Regions from separate parts of the Bacillus cereus group sp. RP43 genome, predicted to be linked through region 2. Evidence: riboswitches for the same ligand, from Rfam matches in the RefSeq annotation. Region 2 holds a riboswitch; the other holds the start of a gene.

Region 1 (11,140 bases), 2.5 Mb from region 2:
ATTGCAACTTTATTTTTTGGAGGAGCAATTAAAGAAAAAGGTCATAAGTGGGCAAATATAGGTATAACTATAGCAATTTTAGGATTTATTGCGCAAATAGTATATTTTGTTACAAGATGGATCGCATCAGGACATGCACCAGTTAGTAACTTTTTTGAATTTGGTACATTTTTCGGCATGATGCTTGTGGGAGCTTTTATCATTATGTACTTTGTATATCGTGTAAGTATTATTGGTTTATTTGCTTTACCGGTAGCTCTTTTATTAATCGCTTATGCAAGTATGTTCCCGAGAGAAATTTCGCCGCTTATCCCATCTTTAAAGAGTAATTGGCTACATATTCATGTAACGACAGCGGCAGCGGGGCAAGCAATATTAGCAATTAGTTTTATTACAGGCGTAATGTATTTACTGAAAAATGTAGATCAATCAACAAGAAGTAAGCGTACATTTTGGTTAGAGACAGTAGTTTTCACACTTGTTTGTACAGTTGGATTTATTGGAGTAACAACGGTATTTTCTAGTATGAAATACGAAGCGAAGTTTCAATGGATTGATAAAAATGAACAACAAGTTGAGATGAAGTATAATCTCCCTGCTTTAGTTGGACCGCATGAAGGGAAGTTAATGACAGAAAATAAATTAGAACCGGCGGTTGAAGTCCCAGCGATTGTAAATGCGAAAAAATTAAATACTGTTATTTGGTCAGTATTAGTCGGAACACTACTTTATATTGTATTAAGACTTATTTTACGTAAGCGAGTGTCAGCGGCACTTCAGCCGTTAGTAAAGAATACGAATAGTGATTTATTAGATGAAATCGGATACCGTTCTATTGCGATAGGATTCCCAGTGTTTACATTAGGAGCGTTAATCTTTGCAATGATCTGGGCTCAAATTGCTTGGACGCGCTTTTGGGGGTGGGATCCAAAAGAAGTTTGGGCGCTTATTACTTGGCTCTTTTATGCTGCAGTATTGCATTTACGTTTATCTAAAGGATGGCATGGAGAAAAATCCGCCTGGCTTGCAGTAATTGGTTTTGCAATCATTATGTTTAACTTTATTGTAGTAAACTTAATTATCGCGGGTTTACATTCATATGCATAGAGAAATAAAATAGGAGAGTGTATGTCACTTTCCTATTTTATTTTTGTCAACTTTTCTTCTTTTTTGAGAAAAACATGACAAAGTAGTGGTTGATTCTGTAAAATGATGTCGAGGACCAAATATACTGTTCAAAAAAAATACATAGTTTTGGAAAAAAAATGAACAAACTTTATTATTCTTGTGAAGCATAATATGGGAAGTAGAACGTTAAAAAATGCTTAATTAAACGAGGATAGGTGCAACATTATATTGTAGAAGGGTAGGTGTAAACCGTTGTGGTAAAAATACGCGGCGGGTAGAAATGGAAAATGAATCAAGAATTTTAATTGTAGACGATGAGGATCGTATTCGTCGTTTATTAAAGATGTATTTAGAAAGAGAGCAATACACAATTGAAGAAGCGGATAATGGTGATACAGCTTTAGAAATGGCGTTACAAAATGATTATGATTTAATCCTATTGGATATTATGATGCCTGGTAAAGATGGTATCGAAGTGTGTAAAGGGATTCGTGAAAAGAAAGCGACGCCAATTATTATGCTGACAGCAAAAGGTGAGGAAGTAAATAGGGTGCAAGGGTTTGAAGTTGGAACTGATGATTATATCGTAAAGCCGTTTAGCCCGCGTGAAGTAGTACTTCGTGTGAAAGCGGTATTACGCCGCGCTGTACCAACGACATTCTTTACACAAGATACAACGACGAAAGATGTTACTGTGTTCCCTCATTTAACAATTGATAATGATGCGCACCGTGTTACAGCGGATGGCAATGAAGTAAACTTAACACCGAAAGAATATGAATTACTATTATTCTTAGCGAAAGCTCCGGATAAAGTTTTTGACCGTGAGCAATTGTTAAAAGAAGTATGGCAATATGAGTTCTTCGGAGATTTACGTACAGTTGATACGCATGTAAAGCGTTTACGTGAAAAGTTAAATAAACAATCACCAGATGCAGCGAAGATGATTGTTACCGTTTGGGGCGTTGGTTACAAGTTTGAGGTTGTGAACGACTGATGCTTTGGAGAAGTGTAGTAGGGAAGTTATGGATGACCATATTACTTCTCGTTTCGTTTGTTCTTGGATTTGTTGCTATTTTACTTTCACAGTTTTTTAGAACGTATTATGTTGATATGAGTGAAGCTAGGCTTCAGAAAGTTGCAACAAGTGTCACGGAATTAATTGAAGAAGGTGCCGATGTAAAAACGATTGAGGATATTGCTTACAAATTTTCTGATCCACTTTCAAGGATTATCATTGTAGAAGATGGTAAGGAAATTTCTTCTTCGCCGAAACAAGAAGGATTAGTTACTCTTACAATAGATGATTTGAAAAGTGATAAAGAATTAGCAGCTGTTTTTACAGATAAAAAGGATATTAAGAATAATATTAGAAAAGCTTCTAATAGTAGGAAAAATAAAAACACTGAAAATGATATTATGATCGTCGGGAAACCAGTACAGTCAAAAAATCAAAGTGCAGTGTTTGTATATGAATCATTGCAAGTTCCAATACAAGGTATGGAGAGAACGACTGATTTTATTTTCTTATCAGCCGGGATTGCGATTATTTTAACAACTTTCTTTGCATTTTTCTTATCTACTCGAATTACGGCACCGCTCCGTAAAATGCGTGAGGTTGCATTTGAGGTAGCCCGCGGTAAATTTGATACGAAAGCCCCTATGGTGTCGCAGGACGAAATTGGTGAACTTGCAACTGCTTTAAATCAAATGGGGAAACAGTTGAAGTTTAATATGAATGCCCTGCAGCAAGAAAAAGAGCAGTTAGCTAGTATTTTGAGTAGTATGGCAGATGGTGTTATTACGTTAAATCAAGAAGGTGAAGTCGTTGTTATCAACCCACCGGCAGAACACTTCTTACAAGTTTGGCAAGAAGAAAAAGAAGTAGAGTTAAGTAAAAAACTGCCTTCTGAACTTGTTGAACTATTCCATCTCGTTGTAGAAAGTGAGCAACAACAAGTTGTTGAAATTAATTTGCAAAAAGGTAACTATGTAGTTCTTATGACACCGCTTTACAATCAAACAAAAATTCGTGGAGCTGTAGCAGTATTGCGAGATATGACGGAGGAGCGTCGTCTTGAGAAAATGCGTCAAGACTTTATTGCGAATGTATCACATGAACTTCGTACACCGATGGTAATGCTTCAAGGATATAGTGAAGCAATTTTAGATGATATTGTGCAAACGAAAGAAGAAATTAATGAGTTTGTTCAAATTATTTATGATGAATCTGTTCGTTTAGGTAAACTTGTAAATGAGCTATTAGATTTAGCTCGTATGGAAAGTGGACATGTAGAGTTACATATAGGTGAAGTAGATATTCATCCATTTGTCGAAAAAATTGGCCGTAAATTCCAGGGGATTGCAAAGGATAAAGAAGTCCAATTAACAGTGGATTTCCAAAGTCCAATTGAACAATATTCGTTTGATGCAGACCGTATGGAACAGGTACTGACGAATTTAATTGATAATGCAATCCGTCATACAAATGCAGGTGGACATGTTACACTTGTAATTAATACGAAAAATAGTGGCCTTACTTTCGAAGTGCAAGATTCAGGTGCTGGTATTCCAGAAGAAGATATTCCGTTCTTGTTCGATCGATTCTATAAAGCTGATAAAGCGAGAACGCGCGGGAAAAAAGTTGGAACTGGACTGGGGCTTGCGATTGCTAAAAATATTGTTCAAGGTCATGACGGGAAGATTTCTGTATCAAGTGTCGTTGGAGAAGGAACTATATTCTCTGTATATTTACCAAATCGTATAATTTAGATATGTATGTTTTTTAAAGGTGATTACGAATAAAAGCTCTACTATTTTTTATTTTTTTGTAAGTGCAATTAAATAAAGAATGGTAGAGTTTTTTATTTAATAATCAGAATGAAAATAAAAAGAGAGGTGTCGTGATGAAATGAAACTTTATACAAAAACAGGTGATAAAGGGGAAACGAGTGTCATAGGTGGCCGAGTGGATAAAGATCATATACGTGTAGAAGCTTATGGCACAATTGATGAGGCGAATTCTCATATCGGATATGCCATGTCTAAATTGCAAGAGGAATGTTTTCGTAACATTTATAACGAACTTGAAAACATTCAACATGAACTATTTGATTGTGGAGGGGATTTAGCAATAGTAGAGAAGAAAATTCCCTATAAAGTAACGATAGAGATGGTCGAGTATTTAGAGAGACGGATTGATTCGTATACAGAAGAAGCGCCGCCGTTAGAGCGTTTTATTTTACCAGGCGGTAGCGAGGTATCGGCTGCACTACACATTGCACGTACAGTTATAAGAAGAGCAGAACGTTGTATAGTATCCTTGCAAAAAGAAGGAGAAACCAATGAAATTGTTCTAAAGTATGTAAATAGGTTATCTGATTATTTATTTGCGCTTGCTAGAGTAATAAATGCACGTTTACAAGTGAAAGATGTGGAATATAACCGCAGTGCACCTGTTTTTCGTAATGAAGAAGAGAAGGAAGTGGAGTAATCCACTTTCTTTTTTTGTATACTTTTTTCTGTAATATCCCACAATAGAGAAGGTATGACGGTTATTAGAAAACGGAGGATGTATATGAAAGCGTTAAAATGTGGCGTGGTGATATTGAGTATATTATTTTTATCTCAATTACATGTTTACGCTGAAGGGAATCAGTGGATATGGCCTGTTGATGGGCAGATAAGTGATTATTTTGGGACAAGACATGGGAAACACTATGGTATTGATATAGCTGCACCTATTGGAACGCCAGTTGCAGCTATTCAAAATGGTAAGGTGACAAAGTCTTATTTTTCAAGTAGTTATGGAAATGTTGTGTTTATTAAACATGGAGAATATGAGGCTGTTTATGCGCATTTAAATAAGAGATATGTAGTTCAAGGGGATAACATTTCAAAAGGAGAGCTAATTGGAGAGGTAGGGAATACAGGAGAATCGCGAGGGGCACATTTACATTTAGAAGTGCATCAAGGGAGATGGACGATGGAGAAAAGGAATGCGATGAATCCGTTGCTTGTTTTAAATGAACAAAAAAATCAAGTCGTGTCTTCATCACTATATGCTGTACAAAAAGGTGATACTTTAGTTGGCATTGCTCGGAAATTTAGTGTGACAGTTGAGGAAATTAAAGTGAGGAATGGATTGCGACAAGAGCAAATCTATCCGAACCAACAACTATACGTTAAGTAAAGGAAATGTCCCAAAAGCATAACTTTTGAATAGATTTATTTTCTTCTTAGTTAAGATTACAGAATTTACGATAAGGGAAAGCCCATGCAGGACTTTAGTCCGTCTTTAGACGTGGGATGAAAGCGTCATTTTTGCATAGCAAAACATGGTATATTTTATTCATAGTCATGCAAAAGACGTAAAAACATTTGAGAACGAACAATCTGTACGGTATGGTCACAGTACCGTAGCCCATGAACCTATATGGTCTGTTGTGGGAGTGGTGATGGCACACCACAATCTTGCACGTCAGCGATACCAGAAATGGACGTCGCCTTTGGTAGCAAGAATCCCATTGACGTTAGTCAGCTGGCCCCTTTAGGGGTGGGGGTGTCAAGATGGTAAATGAATTTATATCGGCGCAAATTGAAATATATCGAACGCAGCTCTTATTATATCGACGTTTCGACAAGGAATATGGACTTAACAGCAAAATGCGACAATAAGAGCAACCCATTCCTAACAAAAAACCGTCCCAAAAGATCTTTTGGGACGGCTTCTTTTACCAAAAAATAAAGACACATATAAATCCAGAAATAGCTAAGTAGCTATATAAGTAAAAGACTTTTGTTCTTGTTTTTTCTTTTGTCCGAAATAGTACGATAGTTGGTTCGATTAGACCAATTGTAAGACAAAGTAAACCAAGAAGCATAAAGCCAATTGAAATAGAATACAGGGCGATTTGTGGTGCTTGAAATGGAATCATCCATTTTAATAAAAATGCAATAAGTGCAGTGTAACAAATGCTACCGATGTATTTATTCAATGGTGTATTAGAACGGAAACCAGGAAGTTTCTTGGAAAAAGGACGGGAAACAACTTCTGTTTGTAAAGATGTATGTTCTTCAATTATTTTTTGAGCTTCTTTTCCTTTTTGGAAAAGGGATAAAATCCAGTTTCGCTCACCTTGGAAAATAAATTGAGAAGTTGTTAAATAATGATCAACTTTTACCTTATTCCAACTCTTCCATGGATGACGCTCACACAATTTTAATTTACTTTCTGTTTTTTTATCATACTGATAAATACTTATGCCATCTTGGTCAAAAGTAGCGTAGTATGTCTCTCTTGAGAATGTGCCTAGATCAATTGGACAGTAGAAAAGTAATTCTTTTTTCAAATAAAAGTATTCTTTTCTTAAGTTCTTTTTCATTGCTTCTCGAATAGAGTGTCTTTTATCTTTCTTCATGACATTTCCTCCATAACTCAGAAAATGTTCTTATCTTAACAATTCAACATCTTATCACTTTTAACGATATATGACTAGGGGGATTCATAAGAGAAATACCGAATTATAAAAAATATGGGTTGTATTGTAAAATATAGTGATTGCTTCTTTAATAATATAAAATAAACAACTTATTTTTAATAAGTTACACTTTTTTTGTTCACAATACGATCATGTTGTTGTATAATGAAGTGGAAAATAGAATATCGGTCTATCTTCGGGGCAGGGTGAAAATCCCGACCGGCGGTGATGAACAGTTAATAATTTCGTTCTAAGCCCGCGAGCCGTTAAGGCAGGATTTGGTGTGATTCCAAAGCCGACAGTACAGTCTGGATGGGAGAAGATGGAGGTTCAAGCGTTCAAAAAAGATAAGTATTTGAACGTCTGTTTGATGTGCCTTAAAATTCTCCCTTTGTGTAAATCACAAAGGGTTTTTTCGTTCTACGAAAAAATAGGCATAGCAGAACCTTTCCACTTTCCATGAGAAGATCGATGGAAAAGGAGAGAGAAAGATGAAACAAAAAAACAGTGTAGTGCAGATGGTGAGTGTAGCGATGCTAAGCAGTATTGCGTATTTACTAATGATGTTAGATTTTCCATTCCCAGGGCTTCCGCCATTTTTAAAAATTGATTTTAGTGATGTGCCAGCTTTAATTGCAGCGATAATTTTCAGTCCAATTGCAGGTGTAATTGTAGAAGCGATAAAAAATATTTTGCATTACGGAATTCAAGGGAGCTTAACGGGAGTACCAGTAGGAGAAGTAGCAAACTTTATAGCGGGATGTTTATTTATTGGTCCAGCAGCATTCTTATTCCGAAAGTATCGCACAGTAAAAAGTTTAACGACAGGATTAATGCTAGGAACAATTACTATGACAGTTATTATGAGTGTGTTAAACTACTTTATCATTTTACCAGCGTACACTTGGTTTTTAAATTCACCAGCTATGTCTAGTGATATTATGCGACAAACTATTGTAACGGCGATATTACCGTTTAATGTAATTAAAGGAATTGTTGTAACAATTGTATTTGTAGCATTATTTTCACGCTTGAAAGTATGGGTATTTGCAAAAATGAAAAATGCTTAAAAATATTAAACCATTGGCAGCTTAACTGCTAATGGTTTTTTTAGTGAGAATGAAAAAGAGAGCAAAAAATCCCCCTCATACTTATGAGAGAGATTTTTTGAAGTTAATAAAAGACTATTCGAATTTTAAAGAGTCGCCATCAAATGATTCGTCAGCAACTTTAATTGAGTCAGTTGGACAACCTTCGAATGCATCCATCATATCTTCAATTAATACATCTGGAATTTCAACGATACCTTGGTTATCGTCTAATGTTACAAATGCAATACCCTCATCATCATAGTCATAAATGTCTGGTGCAGCAGCACCACAAGCACCGCATGCAATACAAGTATCTTTGTCAACGATTGTATATTTTGCCATATTTTTTCCCTCCTGATAATATGTATGTGAAAAGTTCGCCAAAAAATTATAATCTTATTGTAAAACGGTTTTTAAAACTTTTCAACATAAAATTATAATGATAATGCTTATCAATTAGAGTGTCAACTTATTTTTGAATTATTTCATAAGATTTTCAAAATACTTAAATGTTATTTCGTTTGATACAATAGAATATATACAAGCATGTAGTGTGAATATGATAAATTAAATGAATCGTATTGAAAAAGGAATGAAGTTAGACTGAGAGGTGGAAGCGGTAATGCAGCTACAATATACTTTATTATATTGTTTAAAACAATTGAATGGTGAAAGAACCGTTTCTTCGATTTATTATTTATTAAAAGGAAAGAGATCGTCGCAAACATTACAAGATGGGAATATATTTCAAATTTCTTTTTTGTTTGGGATTTATAAATCATTAAATAGAGCTGATTATGATCAAGAAGTTGCAAAGTTATTAAAAACGGATTTAGTTCAAGGTATACATGATAATACATATGTGTTAACGACTGCTGGTAACATGCAATTAAATAAATGGGAAGGTGACTTTGCCTTTCCGACGTATTTACATGGTTTACACTATGGTGAAATAGGTGAAACGTTTTGGAAGAGATTATCATTGATCGTTCAAACCATTTCGAATTTACAACAGGCGAATACGAAATTTATTCCAATTCAACAGGATACAGAAATAATGATGTGGGTGAAACGTTTTCTCACTGGAATACCATATATGAGAAGTGAATTGGCTAAAAGGTTATGGATGGAAATGCATACTCTTTTACACAAAAATAATCCAGTAGAGGCGACAATCGTAACATATCGGTTAACTGGGTACGAACGTATCGGGTGTACTTTACAACAATTAGCGGAAATTACGAAACAAGATATATTTCGGGTGTATTTTTTATTTTGGGGTACAATTCACTTCATTATTCAAGAGGTTCACAATAAAGAAAATGAGTTTCCATTATTAGCTGAAATTATATCTTATCCAAATGAGAAAGCTGATTTATTTAGCTTATCAACGAAAAAAACATATAATCTTTGGAGACAAGGACGTTCTTTAGAAGAAATAGCAACAATTCGGAATTTGAAGGTTGCCACGATAGAAGACCATTTTGTAGAAATTGCTTTACGAGAAAAAGAATTTTCTATAGAGATGTTTATGGAAAAAGAAAAAATAGAAAAAGTAACAAAAGTAATTGAAGCATTACAAACACGTAAATTGCGTGTGTTGAAGCAAGCGGTTGGAGAGGAAATCTCTTATTTTGAAGTCCGTCTTGTATTGGCACGGATGGAGGGTATAAATGAAGCTTGAGGAATATTTATATAAGTGGTTTGGATATTCTGAATTTCGTCCGGGGCAAAAAGGAGTTATTACGGACTTATTGGAAGGAAAAGATGTTGTAGCAATGCTTCCGACTGGAAGGGGAAAGTCAATGTGTTATCAACTTCCAGGGCTTCTGCAAGAGGGGACGGTGCTTGTTGTATCACCATTATTATCTTTAATGGAAGACCAAGTTACGCAATTAAAGTATGTTGTGAAAAATCGAGTTATTGCATTTAATAGTTTTCGGACGTTAAGTGAAAAAAGAGAAGCAATGAAAAAGCTATCTTTTTATAAATTTGTTTTCGTATCACCAGAGATGTTGCAGTCGGAACTTCTAATAAGAGAATTGAAAAAAATACATATTTCATTATTTGTCGTAGATGAAGCACATTGTATTTCACAATGGGGCTATGATTTTCGGCCAGATTATAAAAAGTTAGATAAAGTAATTGAGAGTATCGGATCTCCGACAGTACTAGCATTAACGGCAACTGCGACAAAGGATGTACTGCGAGATATAGCGGAAAGTTTAAATCTAAAAAATATCGCTGAGCATGTGTACTCAATTGATCGTCCAAATATTGCGATGGAAGTGCAATTTGTGGAAACGATAGAAGAAAAAAAAGAGGCGCTTTTTGAGCATGTAATGTATTTGCAAGGGCCTGGTATTGTTTATTGTTCAAGTAGGGCCTGGACAGAGCGTTTAACCGAGTATTTAAGAGGAAAAGGAATTACAGGTGTAGCTTTTTACCATGGTGGTATGGAACATGAAGAGCGTATGTTAATCCAACAACAGTTTATGAATGACCAGTTGCAAATTGTAATATGTACAAGTGCTTTTGGGATGGGGGTAAATAAGGCAAATACAAGATATATTATTCATTTTCAATATCCGACAAATGTAGCTTCCTATTTACAAGAAATTGGAAGAGCGGGAAGAGATGGAGAATTGAGTATAGCTATTTTATTATGTAGTCCATTGGATCACGATTTGCCAATTTCAATCATTGAAGATGAATTACCAAGTAAATCGCAAATACAATTTTTATTTTCGTTACTACAAGAAAGAATGTTTCAAACGAAAGTATTACCATTAGAAGATGTAGAAGAAATTTGTTATAATGCAGCAAGATTTAATGAACAATATTGGCGTTTTATCCGTTATCATCTCGAACATCTTGGAATCATACAACAGCGAAATCTTATGCTAGAGAGCTTGTCAGATGAAATAATGTACAGATTAATAGCGGAAGTGGAAGTGAGACTGCGTAATAAATATAGTGAGCTAGAAAATATGAAGTCATGGATACAAGTTCAAGGATGTAGACGTGAATATTTGTTACAACAGTTCGGTTATAGAAAGGAAAAAGAGATAGAAAACTGTTGTGATTACTGTGGTATTACAAAAACAGAGTATAAAAAAAGACGAGCGCAACAGTCAGTTTTCGACTATAATTGGGAAACAGAGTTACAAAAGCTTTTCGGCCTAGGGAAGATGGAGGAATGATGAACATTCAAAGGCATAATGTTGAAGATATGAGTCCGAGGGAAATAAGACTGAATCTCTACATAACACAACTAATCATTATTGGTATCGGTTGTTTACTAGCATATATATTATTTCAAGATAAAAGAGAAGTTTATAGTTTGTGGAACTGGGAACCGGTTTCTATACTTGTAATAGGTGGCTTATTAGCGATTTGTATTGTGTTATTAGATTATGTTGCAATGCGAGTGTTTCCAGA
Region 2 (11,140 bases):
GTTTTATATTTCTGAAAATTGTTACACAGCTTACACTCTACTCATAAAATATACTCCAGCTGAATTTCATGTGAAATCGCGATATTATCATAACCAATAAACGGAATTTCTTTCTTTATTTTTCGTGCTTCTTTTACCGCATCAATATATAAATTCGTCATTATGAAGTTACGTTTTTGATAAAAACGAAGTGCGTTCATATTATCATTCGTCGTAATAAGCCACACTTTTTTACATTCGTTCTCTTTTGCCACTTGCAATACACAATCCACCAGTTTTGTTCCAATCCCATTTCCTTCCTCAAAACTATTTAACGATACAATTTCACACATGTTTTTTAGCACTTCACATGTTATAATTCCCACTATTCTGTCATTTTCAAGTGCGATAAAACCAGGTAATTCTTCTAATTTATGTACTCTGCCACGCGAGACCATCATTGAGCTTCCCCAGTTTTCATACATAAAATCCTGAATTGCTTCTTTCATTTCTGGTGTGATTTTTTGTATATGAACCATACACGATTTCTCCCCTTTTCACATCATTGTGATACAATGTAAGTGTATCATATGTAGAGGTATTTGGAGGATGAGGTAAAGTATGAAACGTTTTTTTACAGCATTGTTTACTATACTAGGTGCACTAACTGCGATTGGGATTTTCTTTACAAATAAAGTTATGTACTTGAAGAAAAAAACAGAGGAAGAAGTTTTAGAACGCGAAACGAAAAAGCATTTTCATTTGGACGATTTTAAGGCTATTCAAAAAGAAGAGGTTCATATCCCTTCTCAATTCGGATACGAACTTCACGGATATTACATGCCAGCTGGTCATTCCAATAAATTTATGATTTTTTGTCATGGTGTGACTGTAAATAAAATGAATTCCGTTAAATATGCAAACTTATTTTTAAATAGAGGATATAACGTATTTATTTATGATCATCGCCGTCATGGTAAAACAGGTGGTAAAACAACTAGCTATGGCTATTATGAAAAACATGATTTAAAGTCAGTAGTTGACTGGCTAAAAGATCGTTTCGGAACGAATATCACACTCGGAATTCACGGTGAATCTATGGGTGCTGCAACTCTTCTTCAATATGCAGGACTTGTAGAAGATGGTGCTGATTTTTATATTGCCGATTGTCCTTTCTCTGATTTTTATGGACAGTTACAGCATCGTTTGAAAATTGAGTTTCATTTGCCAAAATGGCCTTTATTACCTTTAGCAAATGCATTTTTAAAAGTTCGTGACGGCTATACAATTCGTGAAGTTTCACCAATTGATTGTATAAAAAATATTAACAATCCAGTTCTCTTTATTCATAGTAAAGATGATGACTATATTTTATCTGATATGACGAAATCACTTTATGAAGCGAAAGAAAATAATAAACAGCTTTATATTGCAGAACATGGTGCACACGCTTGCTCTTATAATGAAAATAAAGAAGAGTACGAAGATGCCATCGATCAATTTTTAAACACATATGTAAAAGAAACAAAAAACAGGCTTGCATAAGCCTGTTTTTTTACTGCGCTAAAACGTCTGTAACTTGTTCCATATTTTCAGAAATCCACTTTACTGCCTCGTCTAGCGTTGGGAATTCCGTCGTTTGAAAAGTCACCTCATCTTGAAGTAACCAAACATCTTTCGGTTCTTGTCCTACACCTGCGATTGACCAATGAAGTAAACTATATGGATGATTATCATTCAAAAATGATGCCCATGTGCGCTCATTTGCAATATTTTGTAGTGTTCGTAATTTTTTATCCATCTTTCGTCACCTTACTCTAGTCAGTTATAAAAACTATTATAACACTCTCTTCTCTCTCAAACAAAGTGCTCTTTTTATATTGTCAAGTACTCTCCCTAATTATATGATGAGATTAAGCGTTTGGAAAGGAGGGATAACGTTGGCAAAAGTACAAATTAAAGTAAATGATAATGGCTCTTTTCGCGTTACAGGGGACGTGGAATTAGTTGACTCACAAGGGAATGTATTCCCAGCAAAACCGGCATTTTCTTTATGTCGTTGTGGTTTATCAAAAAACATGCCTTATTGCGATGCTTCGCATAAAGGAAAATTCGAGTCTGTTGTTAGAGCACCAGAAGCAGAATAAATATTTAAAGAACATGCACATTTATTTGTGCATGTTTTTTCTTTTGATCAAAGCCTATACAGCCCTTCCCCTTTCAACATTTCTATTACTTTCGTCCCCATTCAAATCGGCATGTATTTTCACACAATTCTTCACATTCGAACATTTTTTACTATGCTTTTTTCTTTTTTGTGCTATAATGTGAGCAAACAACATCCTTCGGGGTCGGGTGAAATTCCCAACCGGCGGTGATGAAGCCAAAGCTTCTAAGTCCGTGACCCGTTTTCAATGCGAAAACGGTGGATCTAGTGAAACTCTAGGGCCGACAGTATAGTCTGGATGGGAGAAGGATATGTTTTCTAGTAATTATATATAGCGAATACACTTTTATTTCAGTATGCATATTTTTAAAGATTCCTTTTGACTCTTTATATATGTTTTATTTTGTATACTTATGTTTCTATACTGAAATAAAAAGATACGACTAGCGTTTGAAAAACTCGATATTTTGCTAGGTTTTTTCCTTATGCCAAAATATCAGTCATCGTTAGGTTTCTTTCCTATACTTTCGTATTCGAACTATATTTCTAGAAATCACGTCTCCCAAACCCCAAGGATTCTATATCCTTGGGGTTTTTTGATTTTTTCAGGAGAGGTGAAGAGAATGACAGATCAAGAATATATGAGGATTGCCTTGCAGTTAGCACAAGGTACAACTGGACAAACAAGTCCAAATCCTATGGTTGGTGCTGTTGTTGTAAAGGATGGCAACATTGTCGGAATGGGTGCCCACATGCGTGCTGGTGAAGAACATGCTGAAGTTCATGCTCTTCACATGGCTGGACAAAGAGCAAAAGGCGCTACCGTTTATGTAACACTTGAACCGTGTAGCCATTTTGGAAAAACACCGCCTTGCTGTGAATTACTCATTGAAAAGGGAGTTCAGCGTGTTGTAATTGCCACCCTTGATTGCAATCCACTCGTTTCTGGTAATGGAAAAAGGAGATTAGAAGAAGCTGGAATCGAGGTAACTACTGGTGTTCTTGAAGCGGAAGCAACTTTATTAAATCGATACTTTTTTCACTATATGAAAACGAAACGTCCATTTGTAACAATAAAAACAGCAATGAGCTTAGATGGAAAAACAGCGACTGTAACAGGGGAAAGTAAGTGGATTACAAGTGAAGAAGCGCGAGCTGATGTTCACCAATATCGTCATATGCATGACGCTATCCTTGTCGGTGTGAATACAGTTATAACTGATAATCCACACTTAACAACACGAATTCCAAACGGAGGTAAACATCCTATACGCGTTATTTTAGATACCCACTTACAAACGCCGCCATCTTCTCATGTCATAACAGATGCCTTAGCTCCGACATGGATTATTGTCGGTAAGTATGTAAATAAAGAGAAAATAGCGTCTTATGAATCTAACAATATAGCTGTATTCCAAATGAAAACGAAGCAAATTGAAATACAAGATGTCCTATCCCTACTCGGGGAGAAACAAATTCTTTCTCTGTTCGTTGAAGGTGGTCAAACAGTACATGCAAACTTCTTAAAAACAAATAGTTTTAATGAAATTGTAACCTATATAAGCCCAAAATTAATTGGCGGAAAAGATGCACCCACTTTATTTGGCGGAGCTGGTTTTTCGAAGTTACAAGATGCACTTTCCTTAACAATTCAAGAGATGAAACAAATTGGTAATGATATAAAAATTGTTGCAACCTTAAAAAGCGAGGTGACGGAATGTTTACAGGAATTGTAGAAGAGTTAGGAACGATATCAAGCATGACTCAAAGTGGTGAAGCAATGAAGCTAACTATTAACGCAAATCAAATTTTATCAGATGTAAAATTAGGTGATAGTATCGCGGTTAACGGCATTTGCTTAACAGTAACTACTTTTACAACTACTTCATTCACTGTTGATGCAATGCCTGAAACAATGAAAGCAACATCACTTCGTATGCTAAAGCCAAGTGCCAAAGTGAATTTAGAACGAGCAATGGCTGCGAACGGACGATTCGGTGGACATTTCGTCACCGGACATATCGATGGCATCGGTACGATTTTAACTAAAAAACAACATTACAATGCCATCTATTACAAAATAGCAATTTCTGATGAATTACTACGCTATTGTTTGCATAAAGGATCCGTTTCTATTGATGGCACTAGTTTAACAATATTCGATATAGACGAATCTTCAATTACAATTTCACTCATCCCCCACACAGTAAGCGAGTCTATAATCGGAGAAAAAAAAGCCGGGGACATCGTAAACATTGAGTGTGACATGATTGGAAAATATATTGAACGCTTTATTTCAAAGCCAGCAAAAAGAACAGATTCAATGACCGAAAGCTTTTTACAAGAAAACGGATTTCTATAAGGGGGAAGCACAATGTTTCATCGTATTGAAGAAGCTCTAGAAGATTTAAAACAAGGAAAAGTCGTTATCGTATGTGATGATGAAAACCGAGAAAATGAAGGCGATTTTATTGCTTTAGCAGAGTACATTACACCAGAAACGATTAATTTTATGATTACACACGGTCGTGGTCTCGTTTGCGTACCAATTACGGAAGGGTACGCAGAACGTCTACAGTTAGAACCAATGGTTTCTCATAATACGGATTCGCATCATACTGCTTTTACAGTAAGCATCGATCACGTTTCTACAACAACAGGCATTAGTGCTCATGAGCGCGCTACAACAATACAGGAATTATTGAATCCCGCATCTAAAGGAACTGATTTTAACCGCCCTGGACATATCTTTCCATTAATTGCGAAAGAAGGTGGCGTCCTTCGCCGCGCAGGCCATACAGAAGCTGCTGTTGATTTAGCAAAACTTTGCGGAACTGAGCCAGCTGGCGTCATTTGCGAGATTATCAATGAGGACGGTACGATGGCACGTGTACCTGATTTAATGCAGTGTGCAAAACAATTTGATATAAAAATGATTACAATTGAAGATTTAATTGCTTATCGCCGCCATCACGAAACACTTGTGACGAGGGAAGTGGAAATTACATTACCTACAGATTTCGGTACTTTTCATGCAATTGGCTATTCTAACTCATTAGATATGAAAGAACATATCGCGCTCGTAAAAGGTGATATTTCAACAGGCGAACCTGTACTTGTACGCGTTCATTCAGAATGCTTAACAGGAGATGTATTTGGTTCGTGCCGCTGTGATTGTGGACCACAGCTACATGCTGCACTTGCTCAAATTGAGCGTGAAGGAAAAGGCGTTCTTCTCTATATGAGACAAGAAGGCAGAGGCATTGGTCTTCTGAATAAGCTTCGCGCTTATAAGTTACAAGAAGAAGGGTTAGATACTGTAGAAGCAAATGAAAAGCTTGGGTTCCCAGCTGATCTTCGTGATTACGGTATTGGTGCTCAAATTTTAAAAGATTTAGGCTTACAAAGTTTACGATTATTAACGAATAACCCGCGAAAAATTGCTGGCTTACAAGGTTACGATTTAGAAGTAACCGAGCGTGTACCGTTGCAAATGCCAACAAAAGAAGAAAACAAAACGTATTTACAAACGAAAGTAAGCAAATTAGGGCATTTACTAAACTTATAATTAAGGGAGAGATACATTATGGTATTCGAAGGTCATTTAGTTGGTACAGGATTAAAAGTTGGGGTTGTTGTTGGACGTTTTAATGAGTTTATTACAAGTAAGTTACTTGGCGGAGCTTTAGATGGATTAAAGCGTCACGGTGTAGAAGAGAATGATATTGATGTTGCATGGGTTCCTGGTGCATTTGAAATTCCTTTAATTGCTAAAAAGATGGCAAATAGCGGAAAATATGATGCTGTTATTACATTAGGTACAGTAATTCGCGGCGCTACAACGCATTACGATTACGTTTGTAATGAAGTAGCAAAAGGTGTTGCGTCTTTATCACTACAAACGGACATTCCAGTTATTTTCGGTGTATTAACGACAGAAACAATTGAACAAGCGATTGAACGTGCAGGTACAAAAGCTGGCAATAAAGGCTATGAATCAGCAGTTGCTGCGATCGAAATGGCTCATTTATCAAAACAATGGGCTTAAAAAAAGAGGCTGCGGCCTCTTTTTTTATTTTCTCACCTTTTTTCTTACATCTTCTATTAATTCATCCATCGTTTTTCCTTCTGTTTTTATACGAAGAGTTTGTGCTGTTCTCCACACATTTTCTCTCTTTTTCGCTTCTTCTATAATAGAAATTTCCTTCCTCACTTCTTTTAAATCTTTTCCTTCTGTTTCAAGCCCAAAATGTTCAGCTTTTGTTCGAAAATGCTGTTCAATTCTTTGTTGCATTTCTTTTTGTTCAGGATTTTCAGCCGCTTTAACTGGATCAGCACTTATCGCTTTTATTAAAATCAGACAAGTCATAATGGCTAATATGTATTTGTACATGTAAAATCCTCCAACCCGATATAAATTACATTTTTACTATGTACAATTAGAGCTTGGAAAATTCGTCCACAAAAATTATTTTCTCGGCCAAAAGCGACTACTATCAAGCGTTAATGGACTTTTATTACATTTTATTTACAAAAAAAGCAAACCCTTTAAAGAGTTTGCTTTTCATCTATCTTATAGTGCACATTCTTCAATCTCAAATCCTAAATCTTCAATCATACCCCAGTCCGCAGTCGGCTCTTGTCCCGCTGTTGTTAAATAGTCCCCGACAAAGATAGAGTTTGCTGCAAATAAACCAAGTGGCTGTACAGAACGTAAATTAAGTTCTCGACCGCCTGAAATACGAATTTCTTTTGTTGGATTTACAAAACGCATCATCGCCAGCACTTTTAAACATTCTACAGGTGTTAATTCTTTTTGTCCTTCAAGCGGAGTACCCTTTACAGCAACAAGGAAATTACATGGAATAGAATCCGCATCTAAACGTTGTAATTCAAATGCAATTTCAGCGCGCTGCTCAATCGTTTCTCCCATTCCGAAAATTGCCCCAGAGCATGGAGAAATACCGGCTTGCTTCGCTTTCTGAACTGTATCAACACGATCGTCATACGTATGCGTTGAACAAATGCTATCATAATTGTTGGCATGCGTATTTAAATTGTGGTTATAACGATGCACACCAGCTTCTGCTAACTGACCAGCTTGATCTTCATTTAAAAATCCTAAACAACAACAAATTTTTAAATCTGTCGTTTCACGAATTTCCTTAACTGCTCCAATAACGTGATTTACTTCTTTATCCGTTGGACGACGACCAGATGCAACAATACAATATGTACCTGCTTTACGACGAATTGCTTCGTGCGCTCCTTCAACAATTTTCTCTTGTGTCAACCATGCATACTTATCAATCGGTGCTTCTGAAATAATAGACTGTGAACAATACCCGCAATCTTCAGGACATAATCCAGATTTCGTATTTATAATCATGTTCAACTTTACTTTCTTACCAAAATGATGATAGCGAATGATATAAGCTGCATTCATAATTTCTAAAACCTCTGTATCATCAGCTTCTAATATTGCAATTGCATCTTCTTTCGTAATCATTTTCTCTTCTACTACGTCGTATGCAAGTTTTTTCCAATCCCTTTTTGTTTGTACTTGTTTCATTTCATCTCTTCCCCTCTTTTGTTATATACGTAAATAAAGCATGATATGTTGCTACTATCCCTTCTTTTTCCGTGAAGTCTCTTTCGTATATACGAAGCATCGTACGAAAGAGTGAAGGGCTTTGACAGTAAGACTCTTCATTACTATTGGTCGCTCCTACTTTTCGAATAGAATGTAGGAATTCCCTAACTTCTGCAAATCTTTCTATGTAACATGTTTCAGAAACATATACATCTCCTAATGGATTTTTGCATATATTTACTAACTGTTCTTTCGAAACGAAGCGTTGTCCAATTGAAGTACAATTGTGTATCCCCTTTTCTTTCTTAGCACGTTGGAAAGACGTATGTAATTCTTGAAAAGTTGCATTACCAAACGTTGAAAATAATAATATTCCCTCTTCAGACAAATGGTTAAATAAATTTTTCACTGTCGCTTTTAAATCATTTAGCCATTGAAATGTAGCATTTGAAATAATGACATCATATGAATCTTCTAATTTTATTTTCTCAATATCTTCACATCTAAATGTAACATTCTCGACTTGCTTCCTAGCCTTCGCCACAGCAATCATCTCATCAGCAAAATCAACGGCTGTAATATGTGCTTTCGGAAATGAATTTGATAATTGCTCTGTTACATATCCAGTTCCGCATCCAAGTTCTAAAATACGTATCGATGATGATTCACTATACCGTTCCTTCAATGTAGGAAGTAACGAATGTGCCATCTTTTTTTGTACGTTTGCATATTGATCGTAAGATACCGCCGCCCCGTTAAACCGTTTTTGCAGTAACGTTTTGTTGATCATGTCGTATCCCCTCTACAAATTGAATAATTTCATTTGCGCAATATTCAAAATTTGTTACGCATAATGCATGCCCTGCCTCGCTTACTACTTTTAGCTTAGCATTCATATTCTCTGTCATACTATGAGCTGCGGATAATGGACATATCACATCCTGTTCTCCATGAAGAAGTAACAACGGGACTTTGACATCTGTTAATTCGTTTCTCATATCTGTTTCTATTAAATAATCTAAGCCTAATTGTAAAGACTGAATCGAGTCCCCTTTAAAATTCAGCGCAATCTCTTCAAAACTCGTATTCTCCTTCAGCTCATTTTTTGTAAACATATTTTCATAGAAACGCTTCAAAGTATCTTCTTTCTTTCTCGTTAAATTCTTTTTCATACGTTCTACATGCAGGGAATTCCATCCACTTGTATAGTCACTTGTATTGGTAAATTTAGCGGTACCACCAATTAGCACCATACCTTTCGCCTTAATCTTTTTATAAGCTTGTACTGCTGCTAGCGCTCCTAATGACCACCCAACTAAAATCACATTTTCATCATTTGCTGCATCTATGATGCGCCCCGCAAATTCACTACTTTCTTTCATATTACGCCAGTCTACACATTGAACAGAATATCCTTTAAAATACGGCAGAACTAAAGTCCAAACATCTTCTTCCATTCCCCATCCAGGAATAAAAATAACCTTCAGCTCTTTCATACTAAAAACCCCTCTTCTTTACCAATGCGAATGATATGCTGCGTTGCCCACTTTAAATCAGCTCTCGTATGTTGTGATGTAACTGCAAAGCGAATTCGGGAACTACCAACCGGAACAGTTGGTGGACGAATTGCAATTGCTGCAATACCTATCTCTTGTAATTCTCTACTAAAGCGCATGGCATTTTCATTTGAACCGACTATAATTGGGACTATATGCGTTGAACTATTCCCAATATCAAAACCGGCTTCTCGTAAACGAATTCTGAAGTATACCCCGTTTTCTAAGAGACTCTCTCTTCTTTCGTTATCTTCTTTCACTATTTCAATTGCCTTCTTTATCGCTCCTAATGTTCCTGGTGGTAAAGCTGTAGTAAAAATAAAGCCCCTCATCATATTTTGCAAATACTCTATACAAGTCGAATTACCTGTTAAGTATGCACCATAACATCCAAGTGCTTTACTAAACGTCCCCATATGTATATCAATGTTATTGGCAATGTCTTTTTCAATATGAGATAATCCGGCACCATATTTTCCAAATATTCCACTCGCATGCGCTTCATCAACCATAAGAAGTGCCTCATATTTTTCTTTAAGTTGCACTAAAGCTTGTAAATTTGAGGTATCTCCATCCATACTAAAAACCGTATCTGTTACGATTAATTTTCTCTTTTCTGGTGACGCTATTTTCAACATCTTCTCTAAATGATCCAAATCATTATGGCGATATCTTTTATGCTCTGCTCCGCTTAATATAATCCCATCAACGATACTTGCATGATTTAATTTGTCACTAAAAACAATATCATGACGACCAACTAACGAAGAAATCGCCCCAACATTCGCGGTATATCCACTATTTACAATTAAGGCTTTTTCAGTACCTTTCCAATCGCATATACTTCTCTCAACCTCTTCATACAGTGGATAATTTCCTACAACAAGACGAGATGCTGTCGCTCCAGTTCCATATTTTCTTGTGCAGGAAATAGCAGCTTCTTTCAACCTTTCATCTCCAGCTAGTCCTAAATAATTATTAGATGCTAGATTTAGCATCCTTTTCTTATTTCGAATAAGCCATGTCTCTTCAGGTCGCTCTGTTACATGTAAATTACGATACTGCCCTTGCTCCTTTAATTGTTCTACTTTAGATTGCAGATGCGCGCGCCACGTTTGATTCATTTTGGATGAGCTCCTCTAATTTTAAAATCATAATATGCTCTTTTGCCGATTCTAATAATTCTTCCTTTGTAAACTCTCCTTCAAGGAATGGTAATAACCCTAAAACCGGCACTCCACTTAATTCCTCAATCATTATTTTATTTTCTTGCACTCTTTCTTTTTCACATTCTTTACAACCAGATAAAATTACACCTGCTACTGTTAAACCATGTGCCTTCGCATAAGAAATTGTTAAAACAGTATGATTAACTGTCCCAAGTGTAGGACGCGCTACTACAATAAGAGGGAGCTTTAATTCTTTTGCAAAATCAATTACTAAAGAGTCTTCTGTATACGGGACGGCAAGCCCACCAGCACCTTCTACAAATAGGCTATTAAACTCTTTTAGTAGTTCCTTATAGTGATCAGTAATTTCTTTTAACGTTACTGTCCTTCCAGCTCTTTTCATAGCAAGTCTCGGAGCAAGTGGTTCTGTAATTGAATAAGGGCAAATTTCATCTTCTTTTGTCGGTACACCCGAGAACGCTTTTAATCTTGCTGCATCTCCTTCTGGATTTGAAGCAACATGACCACTTTGCAACGGTTTATATACACCAACATTATGTCCACGTTCTCGAAATATACCTGCCAATGCTCCTGTCACTACCGTTTTGCCAACTTCTGTATCCGTTGCTGTTATAAAGAAACCATTCATTACTCTCCCTCCGTAACATCCGAGATT

What was found. A riboswitch is a leader RNA that binds a small molecule or an ion and turns the genes downstream of it on or off. The one in region 2 is predicted to bind FMN.
Region 1: another riboswitch for FMN. It lies ahead of QCI75_RS19470 (ECF transporter S component); the one in region 2 lies ahead of ribD (bifunctional diaminohydroxyphosphoribosylaminopyrimidine deaminase/5-amino-6-(5-phosphoribosylamino)uracil reductase RibD).

What each region holds. Positions count from the first base shown of each region.
Region 1 is NZ_JARVHQ010000001.1:3,734,123-3,745,262, reverse strand. It holds gene resC (cytochrome c biogenesis protein ResC) at 1-1,107, shown strand, start outside; gene resD (DNA-binding response regulator ResD) at 1,409-2,125, shown strand; gene resE (sensor histidine kinase ResE) at 2,125-3,900, shown strand; gene QCI75_RS19485 (cob(I)yrinic acid a,c-diamide adenosyltransferase) at 4,040-4,621, shown strand; gene QCI75_RS19480 (peptidoglycan DD-metalloendopeptidase family protein) at 4,706-5,320, shown strand; gene QCI75_RS19475 (hypothetical protein) at 5,862-6,548, opposite strand; FMN riboswitch at 6,797-6,936, shown strand; gene QCI75_RS19470 (ECF transporter S component) at 7,100-7,678, shown strand; gene QCI75_RS19465 (ferredoxin) at 7,793-8,041, opposite strand; gene QCI75_RS19460 (YpbB family protein) at 8,322-9,383, shown strand; gene QCI75_RS19455 (RecQ family ATP-dependent DNA helicase) at 9,373-10,902, shown strand; gene QCI75_RS19450 (CPBP family intramembrane glutamic endopeptidase) at 10,902-11,140, shown strand, end outside.
Region 2 is NZ_JARVHQ010000001.1:1,277,584-1,288,723, reverse strand. It holds gene QCI75_RS06805 (GNAT family N-acetyltransferase) at 42-518, opposite strand; gene QCI75_RS06800 (alpha/beta hydrolase) at 601-1,524, shown strand; gene QCI75_RS06795 (DUF2552 family protein) at 1,535-1,780, opposite strand; gene QCI75_RS06790 (CDGSH iron-sulfur domain-containing protein) at 1,920-2,126, shown strand; FMN riboswitch at 2,317-2,460, shown strand; gene ribD (bifunctional diaminohydroxyphosphoribosylaminopyrimidine deaminase/5-amino-6-(5-phosphoribosylamino)uracil reductase RibD) at 2,770-3,882, shown strand; gene ribE (riboflavin synthase) at 3,864-4,508, shown strand; gene ribBA (bifunctional 3,4-dihydroxy-2-butanone 4-phosphate synthase/GTP cyclohydrolase II) at 4,521-5,714, shown strand; gene ribH (6,7-dimethyl-8-ribityllumazine synthase) at 5,733-6,194, shown strand; gene QCI75_RS06765 (hypothetical protein) at 6,219-6,539, opposite strand; gene bioB (biotin synthase) at 6,720-7,718, opposite strand; gene bioC (malonyl-ACP O-methyltransferase BioC) at 7,720-8,529, opposite strand; gene QCI75_RS06750 (alpha/beta fold hydrolase) at 8,495-9,235, opposite strand; gene bioF (8-amino-7-oxononanoate synthase) at 9,232-10,419, opposite strand; gene bioD (dethiobiotin synthase) at 10,385-11,113, opposite strand; gene bioA (adenosylmethionine--8-amino-7-oxononanoate transaminase) at 11,113-11,140, opposite strand, start outside.